Regions from separate parts of the Streptomyces sp. NPDC127106 genome, predicted to be linked through region 3. Evidence: riboswitches for the same ligand, from Rfam matches in the RefSeq annotation. Region 3 holds a riboswitch; each other region holds the start of a gene.

Evidence for each region. A riboswitch is a leader RNA that binds a small molecule or an ion and turns the genes downstream of it on or off. The one in region 3 is predicted to bind thiamine pyrophosphate.
Region 1: another riboswitch for thiamine pyrophosphate. It lies ahead of thiO (glycine oxidase ThiO); the one in region 3 lies ahead of thiC (phosphomethylpyrimidine synthase ThiC).
Region 2: another riboswitch for thiamine pyrophosphate. It lies ahead of ACFVGY_RS30920 (thiamine ABC transporter substrate binding subunit); the one in region 3 lies ahead of thiC (phosphomethylpyrimidine synthase ThiC).

The regions. Positions count from the first base shown of each region.
Region 1 is NZ_JBHXTC010000069.1:5,360-14,872, reverse strand. Features, by position in the region: gene ACFVGY_RS33645 (thiazole synthase) at 1-175, opposite strand, end outside; gene thiS (sulfur carrier protein ThiS) at 181-381, opposite strand; gene thiO (glycine oxidase ThiO) at 378-1,559, opposite strand; TPP riboswitch at 1,557-1,669, opposite strand; gene ACFVGY_RS33630 (NAD(P)/FAD-dependent oxidoreductase) at 1,771-3,036, shown strand; gene ACFVGY_RS33625 (Rv2175c family DNA-binding protein) at 3,154-3,519, shown strand; gene thiE (thiamine phosphate synthase) at 3,598-4,248, shown strand; gene metF (methylenetetrahydrofolate reductase [NAD(P)H]) at 4,318-5,235, shown strand; gene ACFVGY_RS33610 (hypothetical protein) at 5,277-6,311, shown strand; gene ACFVGY_RS33605 (phytoene desaturase family protein) at 6,405-7,826, opposite strand; gene ACFVGY_RS33600 (DUF4126 domain-containing protein) at 7,859-8,491, opposite strand; gene ACFVGY_RS33595 (DUF3040 domain-containing protein) at 8,619-9,020, opposite strand; gene ACFVGY_RS33590 (methyltransferase domain-containing protein) at 9,330-9,513, opposite strand, start outside.
Region 2 is NZ_JBHXTC010000054.1:23,982-33,494, reverse strand. Features, by position in the region: gene ACFVGY_RS30950 (ABC transporter ATP-binding protein) at 1-483, shown strand, start outside; gene ACFVGY_RS30945 (hypothetical protein) at 465-1,556, shown strand; gene ACFVGY_RS30940 (hypothetical protein) at 1,681-2,610, shown strand; gene ACFVGY_RS30935 (EamA family transporter) at 2,829-3,200, shown strand; gene ACFVGY_RS30930 (ABC transporter ATP-binding protein) at 3,163-4,215, opposite strand; gene ACFVGY_RS30925 (ABC transporter permease) at 4,215-5,906, opposite strand; gene ACFVGY_RS30920 (thiamine ABC transporter substrate binding subunit) at 5,882-6,982, opposite strand; TPP riboswitch at 7,068-7,176, opposite strand; gene rlmN (23S rRNA (adenine(2503)-C(2))-methyltransferase RlmN) at 7,235-8,350, opposite strand; gene ACFVGY_RS30910 (phosphatidate cytidylyltransferase) at 8,560-9,513, opposite strand, start outside.
Region 3 is NZ_JBHXTC010000008.1:76,761-86,273, reverse strand. Features, by position in the region: gene ACFVGY_RS10870 (SsgA family sporulation/cell division regulator) at 91-540, shown strand; gene ACFVGY_RS10865 (YibE/F family protein) at 550-1,938, opposite strand; TPP riboswitch at 2,011-2,153, shown strand; gene thiC (phosphomethylpyrimidine synthase ThiC) at 2,148-3,935, shown strand; gene ACFVGY_RS10855 (aldo/keto reductase) at 4,078-5,127, shown strand; gene ACFVGY_RS10850 (glycosyltransferase) at 5,224-6,354, opposite strand; gene ACFVGY_RS10845 (hypothetical protein) at 6,591-7,430, shown strand; gene ACFVGY_RS10840 (hypothetical protein) at 7,459-8,277, opposite strand; gene ACFVGY_RS10835 (metallophosphoesterase) at 8,427-9,513, opposite strand, start outside.

The DNA.
Region 1 (9,513 bases), on a different contig from region 3:
CCAGGACGGAGCCCTGCACCGCCGGGTCGAGCCGGCGCATCGCGACCGTGGTGAGTTCCGTACCGGAGGCGATCAGGGCGTGCTCCAGCACCTCCAGGCTGGGTGCCCCGCCGGTACCCATGACCAGGCGGGAGGAGAAGGTCCGGCCGCCGAGGACGAATGCGTCGTCCGCCATCGTGCTCAGCCTCCCTGGACCGCGGTCAGGACCTCGACCCGGTCGCCGTCGCCGACCGCGGTGTGCGGCCACTGCCCGCGCGGGACCACGGTCTCGTTGAGTGCGGCCGCGACCCCGGAGGGGGCCGTGGTCAGGGTGGCGACCACCGCGTCGAGGGTGGTGCCGGGCGCGAGCTCGCACGGCTCGCCGTTGACGGAGATGGTCATGCGTACGACTCCTGACGTGCGGGGGAGAAGCGGCGTGGGCTGAAGGGCCGGGCGGCCTCCGGCAGGACGCCGGTGGCGAGCAGTTCGGCCATGGCGTCGCCGGTGACGGGGGTGAGCAGCACCCCGTTGCGGTAGTGCCCGGTGGCCAGGTGCAGGCCGGGCAGGGCCGTGGGGCCGAGCAGCGGGGCGTTGTCGGGGGAGCCGGGCCGCAGTCCGGCCAGCGTCTCGGTCAGCGGCAGTTCGGTGATGCCGGGCACCAACTCGTGTGCGTCGCGGAGGAGTTCGTACACCCCGCCGGCGGTGACGGTGGTGTCCCAGCCGAGTTCCTCGCTGGTGGCGCCGATGACGAGTTCGCCGTTCTCCCGGGGCACCAGGTACACGTGGCTGCCGCGTACGACGGCCCGTACCGTCCGTGACAGGAACGGCGCGTACCGGGCGGGCACCGCGAGCCGCAGCACCTGCCCCTTCACCGGCCGGACGGGCGGCAGCGCCTCGTCGGGCACGCCGGCCAGCCGACCGCTGAACGAGCCCGCCGCCAGCACCACCTGGTCGGCGGACAGCTCGGTGCCGTCGTCGAGCACCGCGCCGGCCGCCCGGTCGGCGGTGACCACGAGCCGTTCGGCGCTCGCCCGGCGGATGTCGACGCCGGCGTGCTCGCAGGCGGCCAGCAGCGCGGCGGCCAGCCGCCGCGGGTCGACCTGGTGGTCGCCGTCGACGCGCAGGCCACCGCGGACGCCCGGGGCGAGCATCGGCTCCAGGCGACGGCACTCGCGGCCGGTGAGCCACTCGGACTCCAGGCCGCAGCGGCGCTGCAAGGCGTGCAGCTCGCGCAGGTGGAGCCGGTCGTCGGCGTCGAGGGCCACGGCGAGCGTGCCGCAGGCGCGGTAGCCGATGTCCATGCCGCCGCTCGCGTCGGCGAGTTCACCGGCGAATTCCGGATAGCGGGCGGCGGAGGCGAGGCCCAGGCCCAGCAGGGTCTCCTCGCCGTAGTGCAGTTCGGTGACGGGGGCGAGCATGCCCGCCGCGACCCGTGCGGCGCCGCCGCCGGGGGCCGGGTCGGCGAGGGCGGTGCGCAGCCCGCGCCGGGCCGCCCGCCAGGCGGTGACGAGGCCGATGATCCCGCCCCCGATGACGAGGACGTCGGCTCCCGTGGCCGCGGATCCCTTGGACGAGTGCATGGGCGTCCAGCCCCTCCCTTCGCCGGCATGACCCGGATCAGGTTCGGACGGTCGGAGGCCGGCCAGCCTCCCTCTCAGCCCGGTGCGCCCGGGCTCCCGCGATAGGTACGGTGGCCACAGTAGCCGTTCCTCTTCGGGGAGCGGGAGAGAGCCGGGACGCGGCCGCCGGTGCACCCCTTCTCACCGATCGTTGCTGACTAGGGTGGGTTGCGTGAGCGAGCAGACCGAACAGACTCAGAGCGGCGTCGTCATCGTCGGCGCCGGAATGGCCGGCGTGCAGACCGCGGTCGCCCTGCGCGAGCAGGGCTGGACCGGCCCCGTGACCCTGCTGGGCGCCGAGCCCCACCAGCCCTACGACCGGCCCCCGCTGTCCAAGGCGGTCCTGCTCGGCAAGGCCGAGGACTCCGCCTTCGACGTCGACTTCGAGGGCCTGGGCATCGAACTCCGGCTCGGCGTGGAGGTGAGCGGCCTGCGGGCCGCCGACCGCGAGCTGGACACCGAGGCCGGCCCGGTCCCGTACGGGGTCCTGGTCCTGGCGACCGGCGCCGAACCGCTGACCCTGCCCGGCGCCGAGGGCGTCCCGGGCGTCCACCTGCTGCGCACCCTGGACGACGCCGCCCGGCTGCGGCCCGTGCTGGCCCGGACCCCGGCCACCGTCGTCGTCGGCGCCGGGTGGATCGGCGCGGAGTTCGCCACCGCGGCCCGGGAAGCGGGCTGTGCGGTGACGGTGGTCGAGGCCGCGGACCGGGTGCTCGCGGGCGCCCTGCCGGCCGAGGTCGCCGCGCCGATGGCCGGCTGGTACGAGGAGGTGGGGGCCGCCCTCCTGACGTCCGCCAAGGTCGCCTCGGTGGAGTCCGGGCGGGTCCTGCTCGCGGACGGCCGGGAACTGCCCGCCGGAGCGGTGGTCGTGGGCATCGGGGCGCGGCCCGCCACCCGCTGGCTGGCCGGGTCGGGCGTCGAGCTCGGCGCCGACGGCTCGGTCACGGCGGACGCGTACCTGCGGACCTCCCTGCCGGGGGTGTACGCGGTCGGCGACTGCGCCTCGTTCCCCTCGGCGCGCTACGGGGCCCGGCTGCTGGTGCACCACTGGGACAACGCGCTGCAGGGGCCGCGGGTGGTGGCGGCGAACATCCTGGCCCGGGCCCGGGCCGACGCCGAGGGGCAGCCTCCGGCCGGGGCCGCGCTCCAGGTCTACGACCCGGTGCCGTACTTCTGGTCCGAGCAGTTCGGGCGGTTCGTCCAGTACGCGGGCCACCACGCGGAAGCGGACACCCTGCTGTGGCGCGGCGACCCCGGCGAGCAGGCGTGGTCGGTGTGCTGGCTGCGGGCCGGGTCGCTGGTCGCGATCCTCGCCGTGGGCCGGCCGCGGGACCTCGCCCAGGGCCGCAAGCTGATCGAGACCGGCGCCGCCGTCGACCCCGGCCGGGTGGCCGATCCCGCCACCCCGCTGAAGTCGGCCGTGGCCGCCCCGCAGTAGCGCGGCGGAACGCCCGGACGGCGCGCCCGGGCCGCGCGGGGGCGCCCGTACGGCCGGGGAACCCCGTACGGATCGGCCCGGGTACCGACGGCGGGCGGGAGGTGGCAGGCTTGTGCCGTGACCGAGATTGACACAAAGATCGATGCCCTTGTCCCCGCCTGGCTCCACCTGCCCGACATCGCCGAGATGCTGGACGTCGAAGTGACCCGGGTCCGCCAGCTGGTCAAGGAAGGTCAGCTGATCGCCGTCCGCCGCGGCGAGAACCGCACCCTCCAGGTACCCGCCGACTTCATCGACGGCAACAAGCTCGTCAAGGGCCTCACCGGCCTGCTGACGGTGCTGCGTGACGACGGCTTCTCCGACGAGGAGATGCTGGAGTGGCTCTTCACCGCGGACGAGACCCTGCCCGGCACCCCCGTGCAGGCGCTGCGCGAGAATCGCGGCACGGAGGTCAAGCGCCGCGCCCAGGCGCTCGCCCTCTGACCCGAGCCGACTGATCCATCCGCGGGACGCGGGCCGCCCGGTGCGGCCCGCGTTCTCTGCGCCCACCAGGGGGTACCCATGTCCGCGAACGCCCAGCAGCTCTCCGACGCCAGGCTCTACCTGTGCACGGACGCCCGCAAGCGGCAGGGGGACCTCCCCGAATTCCTCGACGCCGTGCTCGCCGGCGGGGTGGACGTCGTCCAGCTCCGCCACAAGGGCATGGAGGCCGCCGAGGAGCTCGACCACCTCCGGGTGTTCGCCGAGGCCGCCCGCCGGCACGGCAAGCTCCTCGCGGTCAACGACCGCGCCGACGTCGCGCACGCCATCGGCGCCGACGTCCTGCACCTAGGCCAGGGCGACATCCCGGTGCCCGCCGCCCGCGCCATCCTCTCCGGGGGCGTGCTGATCGGCCGCTCCTGCCACGCCGAGTCCGAGGTCGACGCCGCGGCCGCCGAACCGGGCGTGGACTACTTCTGCACCGGCCCCTGCTGGCCCACCCCCACCAAGCCCGGCCGGCCCGCCCCCGGTCTCGACCTGGTCCGCTACGCGGCCTCCCTGGAGCAGGACCGCCCCTGGTTCGCCATCGGCGGCATCGACGCCGGCAACCTCGACGAGGTCCTCGACGCCGGCGCCACCCGGGTCGTCGTCGTCCGCGCCCTGACCGAGGCCTCCGATCCGGGGGCCGCCGCGGCGGACCTCGCACGGCGGATCCGGAACCGCGTCTCTTAAGTGTCCAAAAAGCTGTCCAAAACCCGGACAGGGCTTCGGCGTGCGGGAACACGCGTCTAACCTGCCCGTATGGCCCTTGGTACCGCTTCCACCCGAACGGACCGTGCACGCACGGTCCGCGACCTGCTGGCGTCCGGGGACCCCTCGTACTCGTTCGAGTTCTGGGCTCCCAAGACCGAGAAGGGCGAGCGCAACCTCTGGAACGCGCTGCGCCGGATCGAGGCGGTGTCCCCGAGCTTCGTATCCGTCACGTACGGTGCCGGCGGCTCCACCCGGGGCGGCACCGTCAAGGCCACCCAGCAGATCGCCGCCGACACCACCCTGACGCCCGTTGCGCACCTCACCGCCGTCGACCACTCCGTGGCCGAGCTGCGCAACGTGATCGGCCAGTTCGCGGACGCCGGCATCCGCAACATGCTCGCCGTGCGCGGCGACCCGCCGGGCAACCCCATGGGCCCGTGGGTGCCGCACCCCGAAGGGGTGCACTACGCGGCCGACCTGGTCCGACTGCTGAAGGAATCCGGCGACTTCTGCGTGGGCGTCGCCGCCTTCCCGGAGATGCACCCGCGCTCCGAGGACTGGGATACGGACATCCAGCACTTCGTGGACAAGTGCCATGCCGGTGCGGACTATGCGATCACCCAGATGTTCTTCGATCCGGAGAATTATCTGCGGCTCCGCGACAGCGTCGAAAAGGCGGGCTGCGACACGCCGATCATCCCTGAGGTCATGCCTGTTGTGGCCATCAAACAGCTCGACCGGCTGCCCCAACTCAGCAACGCGGTCTTCCCCGAGGCCGTGAAAGAGCGCATGCTCGCCGTCAAGGACGATCCGGCCGCTGTACGCTCCATGGGGATCGAGTTCGCCACGGAGTTCTGCGCGCGGCTGCTGTCCGAGGGTGTCCCGGGGCTGCACTTCATCACGCTGAACAACTCCACGGCGACTCTCGAGATCTACGAGAATCTGGGCCTGCACCAGCGGGCCTGATCGGCCGTACCCCAGGGCGGCCGTACCGAGGGGTGCCACGCATGGGAATGACGGTCCTCTACGTCGCGTTCGGTTTCGTCGCGCTGTGGCTGCTTGCCGAGGTCCTGATGCAGTACAAGGCCCGGCTGCGCTGGCGGCTGCTCGCGTTCGCCGGGTTCGTCGGCGTGGTCGCGGGGGTGGTGCTGCCGTCGGTGCCGGTCATCGCCGTGGGCGCGCTCGCGTTCGCGGTGGGCCAGACGCTGGTGACGCTGTCCTTCCGCAAGGGCTTCGAGGCCGGCTGGTCGCTGCGCAAGGGCGGTAAGGGCGGTAAGGGCGGTAAGGGCGGTAAGGGCGGGGAAGCCGCCGCGGCGCCGAAGGGCGCTGCCCGCCGCCGCCGGGCGGGCGGACCGCGGTCCGAGCCCGCGCTGGAGGTGACCGGGCTGGAGTACGGCGCCGAGGCGGCGGGCGGGCCCGTGGACGCGGAGACGGGCGCCGACGCGGCCGGGGAGCCGGCGAAGGCCCCGCGGCCGCGGTTCCATGCCGCGACGGAGGACTTCTACAGCCCGGAGCCGCTTCCCGAGGACACCGGCTCGTACGGGATACAGAGCTTCGGCCCCGGCTCCGGCTCCGGCTCCGACCCCGGGCAGACGGCCGCGTTCGCCTCGCCGTTCACCACGGCCGAGCAGGACGCCCACGGCTACGCCGGCTACCAGGACCCGCAGACGCCGGGCGGCGGCTACGACTACCCCGGCGCCTACCAGCCCGGCGGTGAGCAGCAGGTCTACGCCGCCTACTCGGACCCGTACATCGGCACCGGCGGTGGTGTCATCCCGCAGCAGCCGTACGACTACACCCCGTACGGGGGCCAGGGCGGCGACCCGTACGCCGGTGGCACGGCCGGGCAGGACCAGTACGCGATGGACACCCCGCCCGGCGGTGTGTGGGTGCCGCAGCAGCGGGACGTCGCGCAGCCGTACCCGGCCGACGGCCAGGGCGGCGGGGCGTACCCGCAGCAGCCCCAGCAGCCCCAGCCGCCGCAGCAGCCCCAGCAGTACCCGTACCAGGGCTCCGGCGAGTACGAGCAGTACCGCTACTGACGGCCCCGCCCCGAGGCCCGCACCGGAAGCCGAACCGGCTCGGTGCGGGCCCGGGACGAACGCACCGGGCGTGCGCCCGCCGGCCCCGCCGGGTCACTGCGAGCCGCGGAAGCCCGAGCCCTCCACGATCAGACCGGCCACCAGCGCCCCGGTCATTCCCGCGTGCGCCAGACCGCCGCCGGGGTGCGCCCAGCCGCCCGCGAGGTACAGCCCGGGCAGGGCCGTGGAGTTCGCGGGGTGCAGCAGCCGGCCGCCGGCCCCGGCGAGTGAGGGGGCGGGTACCGCTCCGCCCGCCGCGCCGGTGGCGGCCTCGATGTCGGCCGGGGTGCGCGCCTCCCACCACAGCAGCCGCTCGCGCAGCCCGGGCACGGCCCGGGCGGCGAGGTCCAGCAGGGCCTCGGGCTCGGGTGCGGCCGCGGTGGTCGGGCCCGCGGGGGCGTGCACCGCGCTCACGGTGACGGCTTCGTGGTCCGCGTCGGGCCGGACGGCGGGGTCGTCGGGGCGCAGCACGGTGAGCTGCGTGCCGGGGGAGTGGACCAGCGTGCGGTGCACGGTGTCGGCGGGGCGGGCGCCGCGCAGCGCGAGCAGCAGGGTGGAGCGGGTGGCTCCGGCCGCGGCCCCGACGGGGACGCCGTCGGGCGGCAGCGGCACGGCCAGCTGCCGGGGGTCGGCCCCGCAGACCACGTGGTCGGCGGTGTGCTCGGTGCCATCGGCCAGCAGCACGCCGGCGGCCCGGCCCTCCCGGGCCAGGACCTCCCGGACCGGAGCGTCGAAGACGAACTCGACCCTCCGCTCGCGGCAGCGCTCGTACAGGGCGGTCGCGAGCACCCGCATCCCGCCGCGCACGTACCAGCTGCCGAAGGTCTGCTCCATGTACGGCAGTACGGTGGCCGAGGCGGGAGCGGTCGCCGGGTCGAGCCCGTACTCCCGCACCCGGGCGGCCAGCAACTCGCCGAGCCGCCCGCCCAGTTCGCGGGCGGCGATGTCGGCGAGGGTCGGCGGGCGGCGGCGCAGCAGCCCGCTTCCCCGCACCGCCGGGTACGGGTCCCGGCCGAGGACCTGCCAGTCGGGGCGCAGCGGCTCCTCCAGCAGGGGGCGGCGGGTGGCGTCCCACGCGTCCCGGGCCCGGTTCAGCACCGCGGCCCAGCGGTCCCCGGAGCCCGTGCCGAAGGCCTCGTCGAGGGCGGCCGCGACGCCACCGCGGGAGGTGCCCGGCAGGATGACGGCGGTTCCGTCGGCGAGGACGTGACGGACGGCCGGGTCGACCTGGACGAGGTCGACGCAGTCCTCCAGGCGCCGCTTGCCGGTCTTGACGAACAGGTCGCGGTAGACGGCGGGCAGGTGCAGCAGCCCCGGGCCCGTGTCGAAGGCGAATCCCTCCCGCTCGAAGCGGCCGAGCGAGCCGCCGTAGGTGGAACCCCGTTCGTACACCGTCACCTGGTGCCCTGCCACGGCCAGCCGGGCCGCCGTGGCCATCGCGCCCATGCCGGCGCCGATCACCGCAATTCGTGCCATGGCCCGACCCTATCGAGCGGCTCAGCCCGGGCTCAGCGGGGTGGCCCGGGTGGAGCCGCGGCCGGTCCGCTCCGGTCGGCCAGTTGCTTCTCCTCGCGGCGCTGGGCCCGCCGGCGCAGGAAGCGGCGGATCCGCGCCCACAGGAAGACGACCACCGCCAGGCCGGCTGCGAGCAGGACGGCGGCGATCACGGCTGCGGCTACGGGGTGAAACAGGGCGAGGGTGACGACGGCGGCGACGGCGAGGTCCTCGGCGGTGCTCAGCACGATGTTGGAGACCGGCTCGGGGGAGGTGTTGACCGCCATGCGGGTGCCGGCCTTCACGGCATGGCTGGCCAGGGCGGTGGAGCCGCCGATCGCGCCGGCGGCGAGGTCGGGGAGCGAGCCGCTCTGCCCGGCGAGCAGGGCGCCGACCACCGCCCCGGCGACGGGCCGGACGACAGTGTGGACGGCGTCCCAGACGGAGTCCACGTACGGGATCTTGTCGGCGACGGCCTCGCAGAGGAACAGCACGCCGGCGACGACGAGCACGTCGGTGCGCTGGAGGGAGGCGGGCACCTCGTCGGTCAGCCCGGCCGCGCCGAAGAGGCCGAGCAGGAGGACCACGGCGTAGGCGTTGATCCCGCTGGCCCAGCCGCTGGTGAAGACCAGGGGGAGGACACTCACCGGGCCATCATCGCGCAGGGCGGGTGATCCGGTGGGCGGACGGGGAAAACCCGGACGTCGCGGCCGGAGCGGTGAGGGGGCGGCCGCCGTGCGGCAGCCGCCCCCTCACTCGTGTCTGCGCGGGGCGCTAGTGCCCCTGCTCGTCGCGGCGGCGCTGCCACCGCTCCTCGATGCGGGTCATCATCGACCGGCGCTGCCGGTTGCGGCCGTGGGCCGAACCACCTGCACTTCCGGAGACGGGGTGCTCGCCAGGCTTGGGCGCCTTGCGCCAACCGGTGACCACGAGGACCGTGCAGCCCAGCATGACGAGGAAACCCACCACGCTGACCCACAGTACGTTCGGGATGATCACACCGGTCATGAGGAGCGCGATACCCACCACAATGCCTGCGACTGCCTGGTAGACCCGTCGCCGGGTGTACGTACGCAGTCCGCTTCCCTCAAGCGCTGTCGCGAACTTGGGATCTTCGGCGTACAGCGCTCGCTCCATCTGCTCGAGCATTCGCTGCTCGTGCTCCGAGAGCGGCACGGGAGTCCTCCTCATCCTTCGGTCGCGGGGGGTAGCGACCAGGGGTCCCCTTCAGGATAGGCGGGGAATCGCCCCCGTGATACCCGCCCTCCACCCAGGTTCGAAAAATGCACTGCCGGAAAGGCACTGCGCCACAACAAGGCACTGCGCGAAACCGTACCGCCGGGGGAGCGGTCACTGAGGCCGTTATTCCCCACCGCCCCGTCCGCCATGCCGGTCCCGTCCCACGATCATACGGTGCAGGCCCGCGCGGCGGAGGGTGTCGGAAGGACCCGTGGAAACCGCCGGGGGTTCCGCGGACCGGGGAATTCAGGCGTGCTTCTCACCGAGTACGTGCAATTGCGTGGCGATCGCGTGGAAGGCGGGCAGCTCGGCGGCGGCCTCCTCCAGGCGCAGCAGCGCCTCGACGGCGCCGGGCTCGGTGTCCACGAGCACGCCGGGGACGAGGTCGGCGAAGACGCGGACCCCGTGCACGGCGCCGACCTCCAGGCCC
Region 2 (9,513 bases), on a different contig from region 3:
TTCGGCTGGATCGGCCCCGAGCCCGCCCTGCTCCCCGAGCTCACCGTCTGGGAGAACGCCGCCCTCCCCCTGCTGGTGTCCGGCGCCTCGCACCGCACCGCCAAGCGGGCCGCCTACGCCTGGCTGGACCGGCTCGACATCAGCGGCTTCGCACGCAAACGCCCCCGCGCCCTGGACCGCGCCGCGTCCCAGCACGTCGCCCTGGCCCGGGCCCTGGTCAGCGAACCCGCCGTGATCTTCGCCGACGAGCCCACCGCGCCGCTGCACCGCGCCGAATGCGCCCTGCTCCTGCGCACCCTGACCACCGCGGCCCGGTCCCACGAGATCACCGTGGTCCTGGCCACCCACGACGAGGACACCGCGGCCGTCGCCGACCGCCGGTTCGCCCTCCTCGACGGCCGCCCCGCCGCAACGGCCGCCGGCATGACCGGCCCGGCCGGCGACACCCCGGAGGGCCAGGCCGCGTGCTCGCTCTCCGCCTAGCCCGCGGCTCCCGCCCGCTCGTCCAGCTGCGCCGCCTGCTGGTCGCCGCCGCCTCCGCCGGCACCGGCTTCCTGCTGCTGTACGTGCTGGCCGGGGCCGTCGCCCGGCCCGCCGGATCGTTCCCGCGGCTGCTGTGGGCGCTGGTCCCGCTCGCCGCCACCGTCCACCTCGCCGTCGCCGTCGCCCGGACCGACCCCGCCACCCGGCCCCGCGCCGGGATGGACGCCGTCGGGCTGGGCCCCGTACGCCTCTCCCTCGTCGCGGCCGTCTCCACCGCCGTCTCGTGCAGCCTGGGCAGCGCCCTGGCCCTGGCCGCCTTCCTCCACCTGCGCGGCGACCTCGGCGGGCTCCCCTTCGACGGAGCCGCCGCCCCGCTGCTGCACGCGGACCGGCCGCTGCCCGTCGCCGCCGCCCTGACCCTGCTGGCCGTCGTCCCGCTGACCGCCTCGGCCGTCACCGCCGTCGCCCTGCGCCCGCACACCCCGCCCTCCCCGTCCGCCCCGCCGTCCCCGCACACCGGCCTGCCCTGGGGCATCGCCCTCACCGTCTGCGGGCTCGCCGTCGAGGGGTACGCCGGCCGCGACGGGGCCGCGCTGCCCGCCGGCTGGGTCCTCACCGCCCTCGGGCTCGCCCTCGCCGGCCCCGGCCTCGCCCACGCCTGCGGGACCCTGGTCCAGGCCGCCCGCCCGGGCGCGCTCCGGCTGCTCGCCGGTCGGGCCCTACAGGAGGAGGCCCCCCGCATCGGCCGCCCGCTCGGCGTGCTCTGCGCGGTCGGGGCGGCCGCCCTCAGCGCCGCGACCCTGCCCGGCCCGGACGGCCCCGGCGCCCCGCTCGGCCCGCTGACCGGACCCGCCTGCGCCCTCGTGACCCTCTGCGCGGCCGCGACCCTGCTCACCTCCGCCGTGGAGGTCCGCCAGAACCGCTCCGCCGCCCGCGCGGCCCTGCTCGACCTCGGGACCCCCGGAACGGTCCTGCGGACGGCCGCCGGAGTCCGGGCCGGCGCCCTGCTCACGGTGTGCGTACCCGTCAGCTGGGCTGTGGCGCAGCTGACTTCCCTCGCACTGACCCGCTGAGCCGCGAGCGCCGCAACAAACCGGGTCCGGGAGGCAACTTCCGGGCCCGTTCTCACGTCTGGCAGTCGTACCCCGCACAAGCGGTACTTACTGCACGACCTGTCACACGTGAACGGAGCCACCGGTGCTCATAGGCCTGCTGACCGCGATAGCGGCGTCCATCTGCTACGGCACGGGATCCGTCCTGCAAGCCGTCGGATCGCGCCGCGCAGCCCGGGCGAACCCGGCCGCCGCCGGGGTGACCGCGCACGGCGGCCCCAACCTGTCGTCGACCGCAAAGGCGGCGATGACCTGGGAATTCATCGTCGGCACCCTCCTGGACTTCGCGGGCTTCGGCCTGGGCGCGCTCGCCGCCCGACTGCTCCCCCTCTTCCTCTCCCAGACGGTCATCAGCGCCAACCTGGTGATCACGGCGATCCTGAGCGTGCGGATGCTGGGCCTGCGGCTCACCCGCAAGGAGTGGACCTCCATCGGAGTCGTGTGCGCAGCACTGGTGCTGCTCGCCACGGCCGCCGGTCACGAGGGCGGCCACCACGCCCCCATGGCCACGCACTGGTGGCTCTTCGCCGTGACCGCGCTGATCATCGTGGGCGGCACCGTGGCCGTACGCCTGCTGGGCGCGCGCGCCGCGATCCTCGCGGGCCTGCTGTCCGGCCTGGCCTTCGGCGCGCTCGGCGTCGGCGTCCGGATCCTGAACGGCATCGACCCCTTCGACCCGGTCGCCCTGCTCGGCGACCCCGCCCTGTACGCCATCGTGCTCGCCGGCTTCGGCGGCATGTACCTGCACACCGTGGCCCTGCAGATCGGCTCCGTGAACGGGGCGACCGCCGCCCTCGTCGTCGGCGAGACGGTGCTGCCCGGGGCGATCGGCGTGCTGTGGCTCGGCGACGCGTCCCGGCCGGGCCTGGCCTGGCTGGCCGTGCTCGGCTTCGTCCTCGCGGTGGCCGGCGCCGTGGCCGTCGCCTGGTACGGCAAGCACGACGGGGCCGAGGCCCCGGAGCCGGACGCACAGCCGGCCCGGGAGCCGGAGCCGGAGCCGGCGCAGCTGCGCTAGGTGTACTCGCCGGCGGGGCCCCGCGCGGCGGCCTACGGTGGGGGCATGGACCACCGCCGCGACCGGGTGGCCACGGCTGCGTTCGCGGCCGGCGCCGTGGCCGCCGGGGGCAACGCCCTCGGGGTCAGGTTCTGCCTGCGGGAGCTCGACCCGCTGTGGAGCGCGGCCCTGCGGTTCGGTGCCGCGACGCTGGTGCTGGTCTGCGTGATGGCCGTGGCATGGGGGTCGCCGCGGCCGCCCTGTTCGCCGGGTCGGCCCTCGCGGGCGACCGCTGGGCGGCGCCGGAGCGCGCCGCGACCTGGTGGGCCCTGGTGTACCTGGTCGCGGCGGGCTCGGTGCTCACCTTCGTCTGCTACCTGCTCGTGATCCAGCACTGGGGCGCGGCCCGGGCGGCGTACGCGTTCGTCGTCGCCCCGGTCATCGCGATCCTCGCCTCGGCCCGGCTCGACGACGAGCCGCTGACCCCCTCGCTGCTGCTGGGCACTCCGATCGTCCTCGCCGGCGTGTACCTCGGGGCGCTGCGCAGGCCCGGCCCGGCTCCCGATGCCCCGGTCAGGCCGCCGGAAGGACGACCACCTCGCGCGGTGTGAACGCCACCGCGACCCGGTCCCCCACGGCCGGGGCGGCGGCCAGCCCGCACTCGGCCTCCAGGTCCGGACCGGCCTCCGGGCGCAGCCGCAACGCCACGTGCGTGCCGCGGAAGGTGCGGGACAGCACCTCGCAGCCGAGGCCGGCCTTCGCGAGCACCACGCCCGCCGGCCGGATCAGCACCCGCTGCTCCCCCTCCGGGGCGCCCTCCGGCACCGGGACCTTGCCCCAGGCCGTCGCCGCGGCGCCGTCCGACACCGTCGCCGGGACGACGTTCTCGAAGCCGAGGAACCGCGCCACGAACTCGGAGGCCGGGCGCTGCCACACCTCCAGCGGGGTCCCGGCCTGCGCGATGCGGCCCTCGCTCATCACCACGACCCGGTCGGCCAGGGCGAAGGCCTCGCCCTGGTCGTGGGTGACGGCCAGCACGGTGGTGCCCAGCCGGGAGAACAACCCGCGCAACTCCACCACCAGGCGCTCGCGCAGCCCGCGGTCCAGCTGGCCCAGCGGCTCGTCCAGCATCAGCAGCCGCGGCGACGGGGCCAGCGCCCGGGCCAGCGCGACCCGCTGCTGCTCGCCGCCCGACAGGGAGGACACCGAGCGCCGCCGGGCGCCGGGCAGCCCGACCAGCTCCAGCAGCTCCGCGACCCGGTCCTCCGCGGGGCCGCGGGATCCGCGGCGCAGGCCGCGCAGTCCGGCCGCGGCGCCCTGCATGCGCAGGCCGAACGCCACGTTCTCGCCGACGTTGCGGTGCGGGAACAGCTGGTGGTCCTGGAACATCAGCCCGACCCCCCGCCGGTGCACGGGCACCCGTGCCTGGTCGGCCCCGCCCAGCAGGACCCGGCCGGCCGAGACGGGCTGGAGCCCGGCGACGACCCGCAGCAGCGTCGACTTCCCGCTGCCGCTCGGCCCCAGTACGCACACGATCTCGTGCTCGGCGACCCGGAGGTCCACCCGGTCGACGACGGCACGCTCGCCGAAGCGGACCGAGACCCCGGCCAGTTCGAGCAAGGTCATCAGAACTCTCCCGAGGTCTTGTCGGGCCGCAGCCGCTCCAGCACCAGCAGGGCGGCCGCGCACACCAGCATCAGAATCGTGCTCAGGGCCATCGCCTGCCCGTAGTTCAGCTCCCCGGCCCGCCCCAGCAGCCGGGCCACGGCCACCGGCAGCGTCGGCCGGTCGGGCCGCGCGATGAAGACGGTGGCCCCGAACTCCCCCAGGGACACGGCGAAGGCGAAGCCGGCCGCGATCAGCAGCGCCCGCCGCACCAGCGGCAGGTCCACCTCCCGCCAGGCCCGCAGCGGGGACGCGCCGAGGACGGCGGCCGCCTCCCGGAGCCGGCTGTCGACGGCCCGGAGCACCGGCAGCATGGTCCGTACGACGAAGGGCACGCCGACCAGCGCCTGGGCCAGCGGCACCAGGATCCAGGAGGTCCGCAGGTCCAGCGGCGGCTCGTCCAGGGTGATCAGGAACCCGAAGCCCACGGTCACCGCGGACACCCCGAGCGGCAGCATCAGCAGCGCGTCGAAGCCGCGGACGAAGGGGCCGGCCCTCCTCGTCAGCGCAGCGGCCGCGAGCCCGCCGACCACGAGGGCGATGGCGGTGGCGGCCAGTGCGTACTGCAGGGAGTTCCAGACGGCCTCCAGCGGCGGCACCAGAAACGTTCCGCCGCCGGAGCCCGCGCTCTGCAGCGCCCGGTAGAAGCCCAGCCCGTACCCGCCCGGGGCGTCGAAGGACCGCTCCACCAGTACGCCCAGCGGCAACACGATCAGCAGCGCCACCGTCAGCAGCACCCCGCCCAGCAGGGCGCGCTGCCCGAACCCGCGCGGCCGGTGCGCGGTCCGCGCGGGGTCCACGAGCCGCAGCGCGGCCTCGCGCCGCCGCACGGTCCAGGCGTGCACGGCGAGGATCAGGGCGACGGCGGCGAACTGGACCATCGTCAGGACGGCGGCCGTGGACAGGTCCAGCAGCTGCGCGGTCTGCCGGTAGACCTCCACCTCCAGCGTGGCGTACGAGGGCCCGCCGAGGATCTGCACGACGCCGAACGAGGTGAAGGTGAACAGGAAGACCATGAGCGCGGCGGCGGCCACCGCCGGGACCAGCGCGGGCAGCGTCACCCGCCGCCACGCGGCGAACCGCCCGGCGCCCAGCACGCGGGCGGCCTCCTCCTGGCGGGGGTCCAGCTGCGCCCACAGCCCGCCGACGGTGCGGACGACCACCGCGTAGTTGAAGAAGACGTGTGCGAGCAGGATCGCCCACACGGTGGTGTCGAGCCGGACGCCCCACAGCTCCTCCAGCAGCCCGCCCCGCCCGACCAGTGCCAGGAAGGCGGTGCCGACGACCACGGTGGGCAGCACGAAGGGGACGGTGACCACGGCCCGCAGCAGCTGCTTGCCGGGGAACTCCAGCCGTGCGAAGACGTACGCGGCGGGGAGCCCGATCAGCAGGGTGAGCGCCGTGGAGGCGAGCGCCTGCCAGGCGGTGAACCAGAGGACCCCGGCGATGTCGGGCTGGGTCAGCACCTCGCCGATGCGGCCGAACTGCCAGCCGGCGTCGGTCCTGACCCCGCGGCCGACGATCGCGGTGACGGGGTAGGCGAAGAACAGTGCGAAGAAGGCCAGCGGTACGGCCATCAGGGCCAGCCTGACGGCCGCACCGCGTCCGCGTCCTGTCCTGCCCGGTGCTACTTCACGACGAGCGAGGACCATGTCTTGACCCACTGGTCACGGTTCTTGGCGATGGTCTCGGGAGCCATCGTCTCCGGCTTCTCGACGACCACGCCGTGCTTCGTGAACAACTCCGGCAGCGCGGCGTCCGTGACCACCGGGTTCACGAACATCTGGAGCGGCATGTCCTCCTGGAACTTCTTGCCGATCATGAAGTCGATCAGCGCCTTGCCGCCCTCCTCGTTCTTCGCGCCCTTGAGCAGGCCGGCGAACTCGACCTGGCGGAAGCAGGTGCCGGTGGCGACGCCCGTCGGGGCCTCGGCCGGCTGCGGCTCGCCGTACATCACCTCGACCGGCGGGCTGGAGGCGTACGAGACCACCAGCGGGCGGTCGGCCTTGGCCTTCTTGCCGCCCGCGGAGCCGGAGAAGCGCTCGTTGTAGGCCTGCTCCCAGCCGTCGACGACCTCGACGCCGTTGGCCTTGAGCTTGCTCCAGTAGTCCTTCCAGCCCTCCTCGCCGTACTTGCCGACGGTGGCCAGCAGGAAGCCCAGGCCGGGGGAGGAGGTGGCCGCGTTCTCCGTGACCAGCAGGTTCTTGTACTCGGGCTTGACCAGGTCGTCCAGCGTCTGCGGCGGGGCGATCTTCTTGTCGGCGAAGTACGCCTTGTCGTAGTTGACGCAGATGTCGCCGGAGTCGACGGGCGTGACCCGGTGCTGCTTGTCGAGGACGTACTCGGGCTTCACGCCGGCCAGGCCCTTGGCCTCGTACGGGGTGAAGACGCCGTTGTCCAGGGCGCGCGAGAGGAGGGTGTTGTCCACGCCGAAGAAGACGTCGCCGCGCGGGGAGCCCTTGGTGAGGATCTCCTGGTTGAGGGCGGCGCCCGCATCGCCGGACTTGAGGACCTTGACGGTGTAGCCGCTCTGCTGCTCGAACTCCTTCAGGACCGTGTCCGTCACGTTGAAGGAGTCGTGGGTGACGAGCGTGACCGTCTTGGACTTCGGCGCCCCGCTGGCGCCGTCACCGGCCTCGTCCTGGCCGCCGTCGCCGCAGGCGCTGAGCGTGGTGACGCCGAGCGCGGCCGCGAGCACGGCGCCCGCGACCTTCTTGGTGGTGCTCACTGGTGTATTCCTCCTGGGATGACCAGGAGAAGACGCGGCCCTGCCCGGCGCTCTGTCGGAGCGGACGCCGGGCAGGGCGCAACAGCTTGAGTGGTGACCGAACTCCCTACCCCGAATGACCGGGGCGAGGTTCAGAGGGTCTGCGGCTGACGGTGCCGCACTCTCAGCGCTGTGGCGCTCCCCTGTCGGAATATGCAATTGGTTCGGCCACAGGGTACCCCGTGGCCGAACCGGCACCGCCAGAAGCGGAAGCTACCGCTCCGCAGCGGCCAGCTGGCCGCACGCACCGTCGATCTCCTGGCCGCGGGTGTCACGCACCGTCACGGGCACGCCGTGGCGCGCGATGGCCTCGACGAAGGCCCGCTCGTCCTCGGGGCGCGAGGCGGTCCACTTCGAGCCCGGCGTCGGGTTCAACGGGATCAGGTTGACGTGGACGCGCTTGCCCTTGAGGAGCTTGCCCAGGAGGTCGCCGCGCCAGGCCTGGTCGTTGATGTCGCGGATCAGGGCGTACTCGATGGAAACCCGGCGGCCGGACTTCTCCGCGTACTCCCACGCCGCGTCGAGGACCTCGCGGACCTTCCAGCGGGTGTTCACCGGCACGAGGGTGTCGCGCAGCTCGTCGTCGGGGGCGTGCAGCGAGACGGCGAGGCGGCACTTGAAGCCCTCGTCGGCGAACCGCAGCATCGCCGGGACCAGGCCGACGGTGGAGACGGTGATGCCGCGCTGGGACAGACCCAGGCCGTCGGGCTCGGCGTCGGTCAGCCGGCGGATGGCGCCCACGACCCGGTTGTAGTTGGCCAGCGGCTCGCCCATGCCCATGAAGACGATGTTCGACAGCCGGGCCGGGCCGCCGGGGACCTCGCCGTCGCGCAGGGCGCGCATGCCGTCGACGATCTGGTGCACGATCTCCGCGGTGGACAGGTTGCGGTCCAGGCCGGCCTGACCGGTGGCGCAGAACGGGCAGTTCATGCCGCAGCCCGCCTGCGAGGAGATGCACATGGTGACCCGGTCCGGGTAGCGCATCAGCACGGACTCGACGAGCGTGCCGTCGTGCAGCCGCCACAGGGTCTTGCGGGTGGTGTCGTCGTCGCAGGAGATGTGCCGTACGACGCTCATCAGGTCCGGCAGCAGCTCCTCCCGGAGCTTCTCGCGCGAGGACGCCGGGATGTCGGTCCACTCCGCCGGGTCGTGGGCGTAGCGGGCGAAGTAGTGCTGCGAGAGCTGCTTGGCCCGGAACGGCTTCTCGCCGATCGCGGCGACCGCCTCGCGCCGCTCGGCCGGCGAGAGGTCGGCGAGGTGCCGGGGCGGCTTCTTCGCCCCCCTGGGCGCGACGAAGGTGAGCTCTCCCGGAGCGGGGCGGGGTGCCATGATCGGTCCTTCCTCAGACGACGAGGTCCGACGGGCTCCGCGCGTGCGGAGCCGATGGCGATGGCGCGGTCCGCGCCCGGAGACCTCACGAAATGCATCCCCGCGATCACGGGGAAAGGGCGCACCACGGACAGGGTGCGCCCTTCAGGATAACCCGGTCGGCCCAGCCGCTGCCGACGGTCCTGCTGCCGACGGTCCGTTCGCGGCGGTCAGCCGGTGCCGACGAACAGGGCCAGCAGCAGCCACACCACCGGAGCGGTCGGCAGGAGCGAGTCCAGCCGGTCCATGATGCCGCCGTGGCCGGGGAGCAGGGTGCCCATGTCCTTGATGCCCAGATCCCGCTTGATCATCGACTCGCCGAGGTCGCCCAGCGTGGCGCTGACCGCGACCGCGAGACCGAGGATCAGGCCCTGCCACCAGGCTCCGCCGTCGATCAGGAACTCCATGCACAGCGCGCCGGCCCCCATCGAGAAGGCCACCGCGCCGAAGAGGCCCTCGCGGGTCTTCCCCGGGCTGATGCGCGGCGCGAGCTTGGTCTTGCCGAAGCGCCAACCCACCGCGTAGGCGCCGGTGTCGCTGACCACGGTCAGGGCCAGGAAGGTGAGCACCCGTTGCGGACCGTCGTCCGCCGTGAGCAGCATCGCGACGAAGGTCGCCAGGAACGGCACGTAGAACGCCGCGAAGACACCCGCCGTGACGTCCTTGAGGTAGTCCTCGGGCGGTTCGGTCATCCGCCAGACCAGGACGGCCAGCGCCGTCAGGGCCATGGCCACCCAGGCGCCCTCGGCGCCCCGCACGTATCCGGCGATGACCATGGCGGCGCCGCCGATCGCGAGCGGGACGAGCGGCGCCTTGATGCCCTTCTTCTCCTGGAGCCGGGAGGTGAGCTCCCACAGGCCGACGACGACCGCGACGACGATGACGCCGACGAAGACCGCCTTCACGATCAAGAGGGAAGCGAAGATCACCGCACCGAGGCCGACGCCGACCCCTATGGCGGCACGCAGGTCTCGCCCGGCCCGCTTCTTCTGCGGCGGGGGCGAGGAGTCCTGCGGTGCCTGCGAAGGCGGGGGCGGGGGGCTGGGCATGGGCTCCTGCGGCGGCATCTCGGTGCGGATCGGGGGACCGCCGACAGCGGCAGCCCCCCGATCGCGTGCTTCCCG
Region 3 (9,513 bases):
CTCCTTGTGATCCGCTAGCGCTTCCACCAATCTTGTCAAGGGGGTCCCGGGGGGTTATTCCTGGCCACTTCCACAACAGCGGGGTAGGCAATGCGCGAGTCGGTACAGGCAGAAGTCATGATGAGCTTCCTCGTTTCCGAGGAACTCTCGTTCCGGATCCCGGTGGAGCTCCGGTACGACGCCGGCGACCCGTACGCGGTACGGCTGACCTTCCACCTCCCCGGGGACGCGCCGGTGACCTGGGCGTTCGGGCGGGAGCTCCTGCTCGACGGCATCAACAAGCCGTGCGGGGAAGGCGACGTCCACATCGCTCCGGCCTCGTCCGAGGAGCTGTCGGACGTCCACATCCGGCTCCAGGTCGGCAGCGACCGCGCCCTCTTCCGGGCCGGTGCGGCACCCCTGGTCGCCTTCCTCGACCGCACCGACCGGCTGGTTCCGCTCGGTCAGGAGCGCAGCCTCGGCGACTTCGAGGTGAGCCTCGACGAAGCGCTCGACAGGATCCTCGCCGAGTCCCGGCAGAACGAGCAGAACGCCGGCTGACAGCCGGTCTCAGCGCTTGCGCCGCCTACCCCGGCCCCGGCTCCCCCGCCCGGCACCCGGGGCGGCCGCCTTCGTACTACCGGCCGTGCCCGCCGGCCGGTCGGCGGACACCACGAGCGCCGCCAGCGCCGTCGTGACCGGGACCGAGGCCACCAGGCCGATCGAGCCCACGAGGGTCCGTACGATCTCCACCGCGACGAGCTCGCTGTTGGCCACCGCGCCCACGCTGCTGTTCGCGATCGAGAACAGCAGCAGCAGGGGCAGGGCCGCGCCCGCGTAGGCCAGCACGAGGGTGTTGACCACCGATGCGATGTGGTCTCGGCCGATGCGGATGGCCGCGCGGTACAGGGAACGCGGCCCCATCGCCGGGTCCGCGTGGTGGAGTTCCCAGACCGCTGAGGTCTGAGTGACCGTCACGTCATCGAGTACGCCGAGCGACCCGATGATGATGCTCGCGAGCAGCAGACCACTCATGTCGATGTCCGGGTAGAGCCCGTGGATCAGCCCGGTGTTGTCGTCGGTGTTGCCGGTGAGGAACGCCCAGTCGATGAAGACCGAGCCCAGCAGTCCGATCAGCAGCAGTGAGACGAGCGTCCCGAGGACCGCGACGGAGGTGCGGGCGGTCAGTCCGTGGCACAGATAGAGCGCGATCAGCATGATGGCGCTCGCCCCGATGACCGCGACGACCAGCGGGTTCGAGCCCTGAAGGATCGCCGGCAGGATGAACAGGGTCAGCACGGCGAAGCTGATGACGAGGGCGATCAGCGCGAACAGGCCGCGCATCCTCCCCACCAGGACCACCACCAGGGCGAAGATGCCTGCCAGTACTGCCAGTGGGATCTTGCGGTTCACGTCGATCACGGAGTACTGCAGGTCCCGGGGCGCATCGGGGGCGTAGGCGACGACCACTTCCTGACCGTCCGCCAGTTGTCGGGGCGCCCCCGGCTGGACGACCTCGATGAAGGTGCGTCCCTTGTCGCGCCCCGTGCCGACTTCGACGGTGGCCTTCTTGCACTGGCCGGTCTGTGCGGCCTGTGCCTCGCGGCCCTCCGGTGTCGAGGGGTTGGCCGTTGGCGGCACCTGCGAGGCGTTCACGGATTTGCAGTCGACCTGTTCGAGCCGAACCACCCGGCCCTGCTCGGTCTGGCGGTCGAAGCCCACGCCCGAGCGCTCGTGTGCGGGGGCGCCGCCTGGCCAGAGCACCGCCATGCCGACGAACACGGCCGTGGCGAAGGGGATCAGCACGGCTGCGATGACCTTGCGAAGGTGCTTCGAGACGGGAGCCGCAGGCCCGTGGCCGTGGGAATGGCCGTGCGCGTGCCCGTGATCGGCATGTGCGTGGCCAGTGTGACCTGTGGGCTCGGCGGGCTCGTCGGGGGGCTGAGTCGAGGATGTCACCGGCTGATCATCGCAAGAGTTGAGGGGGCCCACTGTTCAGCACGCCACAGATGACGCTAGCGTGGGGGCACCTTTGCACAACGCGGGAGCTCGGAGCACCGGGCTGAGAGGGCGCTGATCACCGTACGGCACGACGTGCGTACGGGAAGAGGCTGCGCCGACCGCCGAACCTGTTACCGGGTAATGCCGGCGTAGGGAGATCAGGTCTCATGACCATTCAGGACGCACGCACGCCTGCCGTCGGCCAGGACGCCGACGGCCAGACCGAGCGCCAGCCGGGCTGGCACAAGGGCTACGTGGCGGGCTCCCGCCCCGACATTCGGGTGCCGGTTCGCCAGGTCCATCTCACCAACGGCAAGGACGTGACGCTCTACGACACGTCCGGTCCGTACACCGACCCGCAGATCGAGACGGATGTCCGACGGGGTCTGCAGCCGCTGCGCGAGAACTGGATCATCGGCCGCGGCGACACCGAGGAGTACGCGGGCCGTCCCGTGCGCCCCGAGGACGACGGCATCAAGCACACCTCGCCGCGCGGCGGCCTCAAGAACCTCGACGCGGTCTTCCCGGGCCGTCCGCGCCTGCCGCGCCGCGGCCGTGGCGGCCAGGCCGTCACGCAGCTCGCGTACGCCCGCCGCGGTGAGATCACCCCGGAGATGGAGTACGTCGCGATCCGCGAGAACGTCTCCCCCGAGGTCGTGCGCGAGGAGATCGCCGCAGGTCGCGCCGTGCTGCCCGCGAACGTGAACCACCCGGAGATCGAGCCGATGATCATCGGCAAGAAGTTCCTGGTGAAGGTCAACGCCAACATCGGCAACTCCGCGGTCACCTCGTCCATCGAGGAGGAGGTCGAGAAGATGACCTGGGCGACCCGCTGGGGTGCCGACACGGTCATGGACCTCTCCACCGGCCGCAACATCCACACCACCCGCGAGTGGGTGCTGCGCAACTCTCCCGTGCCGATCGGCACCGTGCCGCTCTACCAGGCCCTGGAGAAGGTAGACGGCAGGGCCGAGGAGCTGACCTGGGAGATCTACAAGGACACGGTCATCGAGCAGGCCGAGCAGGGCGTCGACTACATGACGGTCCACGCCGGCGTGCTGCTCCCGTACGTGCCGCTGACCGCCCGCCGCAAGACCGGCATCGTCTCCCGCGGCGGCTCGATCATGGCCGCGTGGTGCCTGGCACACCATAAGGAGAACTTCCTCTACACGAACTTCGAGGAGCTCTGCGAGATCCTCGCCGCGTACGACGTGACGTACTCGCTGGGTGACGGCCTGCGCCCCGGCTCGATCGCGGACGCCAATGACGCAGCGCAGTTCGCCGAGCTGAAGACGCTGGGCGAACTGAACAAGATCGCCAAGAGCCACAACGTGCAGACCATGATCGAGGGCCCGGGTCACGTGCCCATGCACAAGATCAAGGAGAACATCGACCTCCAGCAGGAGATCTGCGAGGAGGCGCCGTTCTACACGCTCGGCCCGCTGACCACGGACGTCGCGCCGGCGTACGACCACATCACCTCGGGCATCGGCGCCGCGATGATCGCCTGGTGGGGCACGGCGATGCTCTGCTACGTCACGCCCAAGGAGCACCTGGGCCTGCCCAACCGCGACGACGTCAAGACCGGCGTCATCACCTACAAGATCGCCGCGCACGCGGCCGACCTGGCCAAGGGGCACCCGGGCGCCCAGGAGTGGGACGACGCCCTGTCGGACGCGCGCTTCGAGTTCCGCTGGGAGGACCAGTTCAACCTGGCTCTCGACCCGGACACGGCCCGCGAGTTCCACGACGAGACGCTCCCGGCCGAGCCGGCGAAGACCGCGCACTTCTGTTCCATGTGCGGCCCGAAGTTCTGCTCGATGAAGATCTCCCAGGACATCCGCCGCGAGCACGGCGGCGACCTGAAGGCGGACGAGATCGAGGCGGGCATGGCGGCGAAGTCCGCCGAGTTCGCGGCGACCGGCAACAGGGTCTACCTGCCGATCGCGGACTGACCCGGCGGGCCCACCGGGCCGGTCCCGCGACCCGTATGGGGGGAGTCGCGGGCCCGGCCCGGGGCCCGGCCGACCGGCGGCCCCGGCCGTGCGGGGCTTGCGCTGGAGCGCGCTCCAACTCCTAGAGTGCCGCCCCATGACCATGAGATACCGCAGTCTGGGCCGCACCGGCATGGAGGTCAGTGCGCACTGCCTCGGAACCATGATGTTCGGGGCAGTGGGGAACCCGGACCACGACGCATGCGTGCGGATCGTCCATGCTGCGCTCGACCGGGGCATCAACTTCATCGACACCGCGGACATGTACTCCGCCGGTGAGTCCGAGGAGATCGTGGGCAAGGCCCTTCGCGGCCGCCGCGACGACGTCGTCCTCGCGACGAAGGTCCACTTCCAGATGGGCGTGGGCCGCAACCGCAGCGGGAACTCGCGGCGTTGGATCGTGCGTGCCGTCGAGGACAGTCTGCGCCGGCTGGACACCGAATGGATCGACCTCTACCAGGTACACCGACCGGACCACACGACGGACATAGAGGAGACCCTGTCGGTCCTCGGCGATCTGGTGCGGGCGGGCAAGATCAGGGCCTTCGGCTGTTCGACGTTCCCCGCCGAGGAACTCGTCGAGGCCCACTACACGGCCGAGCGGCGGGGGCTGCCGAAGTTCCGGACGGAGCAGCCGCCCTATTCGGTCCTCGCACGGGGCATCGAGGCCGACGTCCTGCCGGTGGCGCAGCGGTACGGGATGGGCGTGCTCACCTGGAGCCCGCTCGCCTCGGGCTTCCTGACCGGCAGGTACCGGCTCGGCGAGCCCGTCGACCTGACCTCGGGACGGCCCGCACTCAGGCCGGACCGCTTCGACCCCGCCGTACCCGGCAACCTCGCGAAGCTCGAGGCCGTGGAGAAGCTCGTCGAGCTCGCCGACGGCATCGGCTGCACCCTGCCCGAGCTGGCCGTCGCCTTCCCGCTCGCGCATCCCGCCGTCACGTCGGTGATCATCGGGCCCCGGACCATGGACCAGCTGGAATCGCTGGTCGGGGGCGCCTCGGTGGTGCTCGACGATGCCGCGCTCGACCGTATCGACGAGATCGTGCCTCCCGGGACGAACGTCTACCCCCCGGACGGGGTCTGGCTCCCGCCGGCACTGGCTGATGCCGCGCAGCGGCGCCGCCCCTTGGGGGACCGCTCAGCAGGGTGACGCTCACGCCGGGTGTGACGCTCGAACGGGGGTGACAACTCGGGCGGGGTGACAGCCCGGCCGGGGGGCGACACCCTCGGCCGGACCCCGACATGGCTACACCATTGCAGCGGGTGATGTTTCACGTGAAACGGGGATGGTCGAGCCGCCACGGTCCAGGGCGTAGCCGCGGTTGGTCTCGGTCTGCTGCCGGTAGGCCTCGGGGAGGTCGGGCAGGGCGAGCAGTCGGTCACAGGCGCGCAGTGAGGCGTCCATGTCGCCCACCCAGTAGGCGTTGATGGAGTGCTCGAACAGCAGCCCCCACCGGTAGACCCACGGGTTGAGGAAGAGCAGGTCCGCCGGGGCGGGCCGGTCCAGGACGGCCGACGTGACCGCGTGCGCGGCGTGGTACCGGCCCAGCAGGCGCAGCCGTGAGGCGAGTTCGTAGCAGGCCTCCAGACGCGCGGGCCGTGACTCCCAGGCGCGCGTGAGGGCGTCCATCGCGGCCGGCCAGTCGCCCGCATCGGCGTTCAGCACACCGGCCTGGAGGAGCGCGTAGTAGACCTCCTCCTCCCAGCCGCCCATGGCCGCGCGGTGCTCGTAGAGCCGGATCGCCTCCGCGGTGTTCCCCATGTCCCGCATGGTCTGCGCGAGGTAGAAGACCGTTCGGGTGTTCGTGGCGTCCCGTTCGAATTCTGCGCCGAGCAGGCGGGCGTCGCGTTCGAACTTGTCGTGCCGGGAGCCGCCGTCGGCGTGGTCCTCGATGACGAGTGCATCGAGGTTCTCCTGTTTGCCGGGGCGCTGGTCGTACTCGTCGGGGCGGTCGCAGGTCAGGTACTCGTGCGTGACGCCCTCGTACCGCCAGGGGAGGTCGCCACGGACCAGGCGCTTGATCCGGTACTCGGTCTCGCCCTCGTGCCGCAGCATGTACGACTGCGCGGTGAGCGGCGGCAGTGGGCCGGTGCGGCGCAGAACCAGGTCGGCGTCGAGGAGGAGCAGGTAGTCGGCTTTGCCGCGGGCGTGCGCGATGTTGAGGCTGCGGTTGTGGCCGAAGTCCTTCCAGGGCTCCTCGTGGAGTTCGCCGGGGATGCCCCGCAGGGCGTTGTGGATCAGCTGTTGGGTGCCGTCGGTGGATCCGGTGTCGGAGATGACCCAGGTGTCGATGAGGTCCCGTACCGAGTCCAGGCAGCGCTCGATGACGGCGGACTCGTTCTTCACGATCATGCAGAGGCAAATGGTCGGCTTCACGGCGGCCGACCCTAGGGAGGGGGTCGCTCCGCTCTCGTGCGGCACGCCGGTTCGCGGCCCCGAGCGGCTGTCGACGGCACGGCCATTTGGCTCTCCGGGCTGGTCCGTTCGTCTGACCATCCGGCGAGCCGGACCGGCGCGAGGGGAACTGCTCTTCAGGATGGCTGCTCGCGGGGTCCGTGCATGTGTACGGGCTTCGGGAAACCATTCGATCCCGTGTGCACGAGGAGCGGTACATGAGTTCTGAGGACAGGTCCAGATCTTCCTTGGGGCCGCTGCCCCGCCGGGCGGGCTGGCTGGTCGGGGGCACGTTCGCCTCCGTGGCGCTGGTGCTGGCCGGCATGGCGGCTCCGGCGGCCGTGGGCGCGCCGCAGTCCGGAGGGTCCGTGGTGGTTCCGGACAGCGGCGACCACTGTGCGAGCACCGCGAACAAGGCGATGGACCCGGCGCAGCCGGCGGGCAGCGACAAGTGCAAGGGCGAGAGGGGCCCGACCGGTCCGAGGGGCCCGAAGGGGAAGACGGGACCCACCGGTCCGAAGGGGAAGACGGGCAAGACGGGCCCGACCGGTCCGACGGGCGCCACCGGCCTGACCGGAGCGACAGGTGCCAGCGGCGTCGGCGTGACCGGGCCGACCGGCCCTACGGGCCCCACCGGTCCGCAGGGTGCCAGTGGCCGGTGCTCCGACGTCGACGCCTACCGGCCCGACGCCAACAGCGAGGTGAAGGCAGTCCTCTCGAACACCACCACCTACGCGGGAATCCGCGACCTGACCCCGCGCCCGACGCCGTGGATCTGGTACGACCTGACCGACGGAGGGGAGGGCTACCCGCCGGACCCCTGTGCCGTATCGATCTCCTCGCAGGCCAACATCGTCAACATCGAGGTGCTGACCGTAACGGGCGAAATCTGGGAAACCCTCTGCCGGATCAACTCGGGCACGCCGGACACCCTCACCTGCACCGAGGACTGGACGCCGGCGAACCCCCAGCCGGGCAGCGACACCAACCTGGCCCGGTTCACCCACAGGGCACTGTCCCAGGAAGACATGAACCTCAGACCCGAAGAGACCAAGTAGCGCGCGGAGCCGACAGCAGCAGCCGACGTCAGTGCGGTTCGGTCCTCGGGCCGCCGAAGTCGGGGCTGGTGAAGTCCGGAGGCGTGTAGCCGGGCCGGGTTCCCTGTGACGGGAACCCGGGACTGGTGAAGTCGGGCCGGGTGTATCCCAGGTTGGGGATGCGCCCGGTCTTCGGCGTCTGCGGGGCGGGGTGCGCGGGCTCAGCAGCCGGGCTTGCCAGGGCATCGCGCAGGAACGGCACGATGCCCCGCTCCAGCAGGGCGTTCCGCCACGCCTCACGAGCGAGCGTGACCTCGTCCGGCGCGGCCTCGGTCTCGTCCCCGGCCACCACCTCGGTCGCCCGGTTGCGCACGGCCGTCACCAGCAGGGCGATCACCGCGCCGAACAGGGTGACGGCGGTCAGGGCCCCGAAAAGCCAGCCCGCCGTCAGCATCGTGTCGGCGAAGGAGGGTTCGGGCTCGACGGCCTTGAGGACATAGCCCACCAGCAGGAAGATCACCATGGCGGTGGCCGCCAGGACCGGGGCCAGGACCGCGACCATGGCGGTGATGCCCGCCCCGTCGCTCTCCTCCCGTCCGCCGCCCCGGTAGTCCGCCCTGGGGGTGGAGCGGATCTCCTCGCGCTGCGCGCCGCGCACCTTCACGTAATGGTCGTACTCGGCCGCGGCCGCGGCGGCCAGCAGGGCGCTGGCCCCGAGGGCCATGGCGCGCAGTTGTTCGGCGTTCAGCCGCTCGCCGAGCCCGTCGAGTCCGGGCCGTTCGTGTGCGGTGCGCAGCGCCTCGTCGAGGAGCCGATCGAACTCCGGCCGGTCTTCGGTCAGCAGGTGCGGAGCGCTGTTCATGTGCATCCCCCAATGCTCCGTGGGGGCTGGTTTGCCCGCGTAGACCCGGGCGCCGGCACAAACGGAGGAGAGCCTGCTACGGATAGAGCGATGGTAGAGGGCTCATGCCGCGCCGTGACAGGGGCTTTCCCGAAATACCCCCCTTCTGACAAGCCTCAGTCGTTCAGCGGGAGTTGCACGACCAGCAGCTTGCCCGCCATCGTCACACCGCCGTCCATCGCGATGGCGAGGCCGCTCGCGTACACATGGGGCCCGTCGACGAGTTCCGGTCCGCCGGTGCCGTCGCCGTCCTCGGTGCCCACCTCACCGAGCAGGTACGGGATCGGGCTGTGGCCGTGGACGACGCGGCTGCCGCCGTAGGTGTCGAGGAGCTCGCGCACGGCCTGCGGGCCGGTCTCCTCGTCGCGGAAGGCGAACCGCTTGGTGAACTTGCGGAACAGGTCCCAGGTGATGTCCGCGTCGTTGCGGTTGAGCAGCTCGTGGATGGTGTCGTTGACGTCCTCGATGGAGTCACCGTAGTCGAGGTACGCGGTGGTGTCGGAGTGCAGCAGCAGGTGCCCGTCCACCAGCACGGCCGCGTCCAGGCGCGACATCCACTGCAGGTGTACGTCCTCCAGCCGCTCCATGTCGGTGCGCTGGCCGCCGTTGAGCAGCCAGGCCGCCTGGAAGGTGGCGGTGCCGGCGCCCGACTGGACGGGGGTGTCGCCGAACCGCTTGGCGCCGATGAGCAGCAGCTCGTGGTTGCCCATGAGGGCCTTGCAGTAGCCGCCGGCGGCGGCCGCCTCGGCGGACAGCCGCATGACGAGGTCGATCACGCCGATGCCGTCGGGGCCGCGGTCGGTGAAGTCGCCGAGGAACCAGATGCGGGCGTTCCCCGCCGACCAGCGCAGGTCGGCGTCGATGATGCCCTGGGTCTGGAGCTCGGCGACCAGCTCGTCGAGGTAGCCGTGTACGTCTCCGACGACGTAGAGCGGGCCCGGGCCGCTCGGCACCTGCTGGGGTACGTAGTGCACCTGGACGGTGTCGCCCGGACCGCCGAGGCCGCCGCGGCCGATGATCGGGAGATCGCGCTGCGTGGGGGTGTAGCCGTCCATGCCGTCGTCCGCGGGCGGCACGCCGCCGGCGGGCTGCGGGGGGACGGACGGGACCGGCGGCGCGGGCGGGACCGGGGGTACCGTTCCGGGCACGGGCGGGACCGGCCCGGGGGGCGGCGGGACCGCTCCGGGGGCGGGCGCGGGCTCG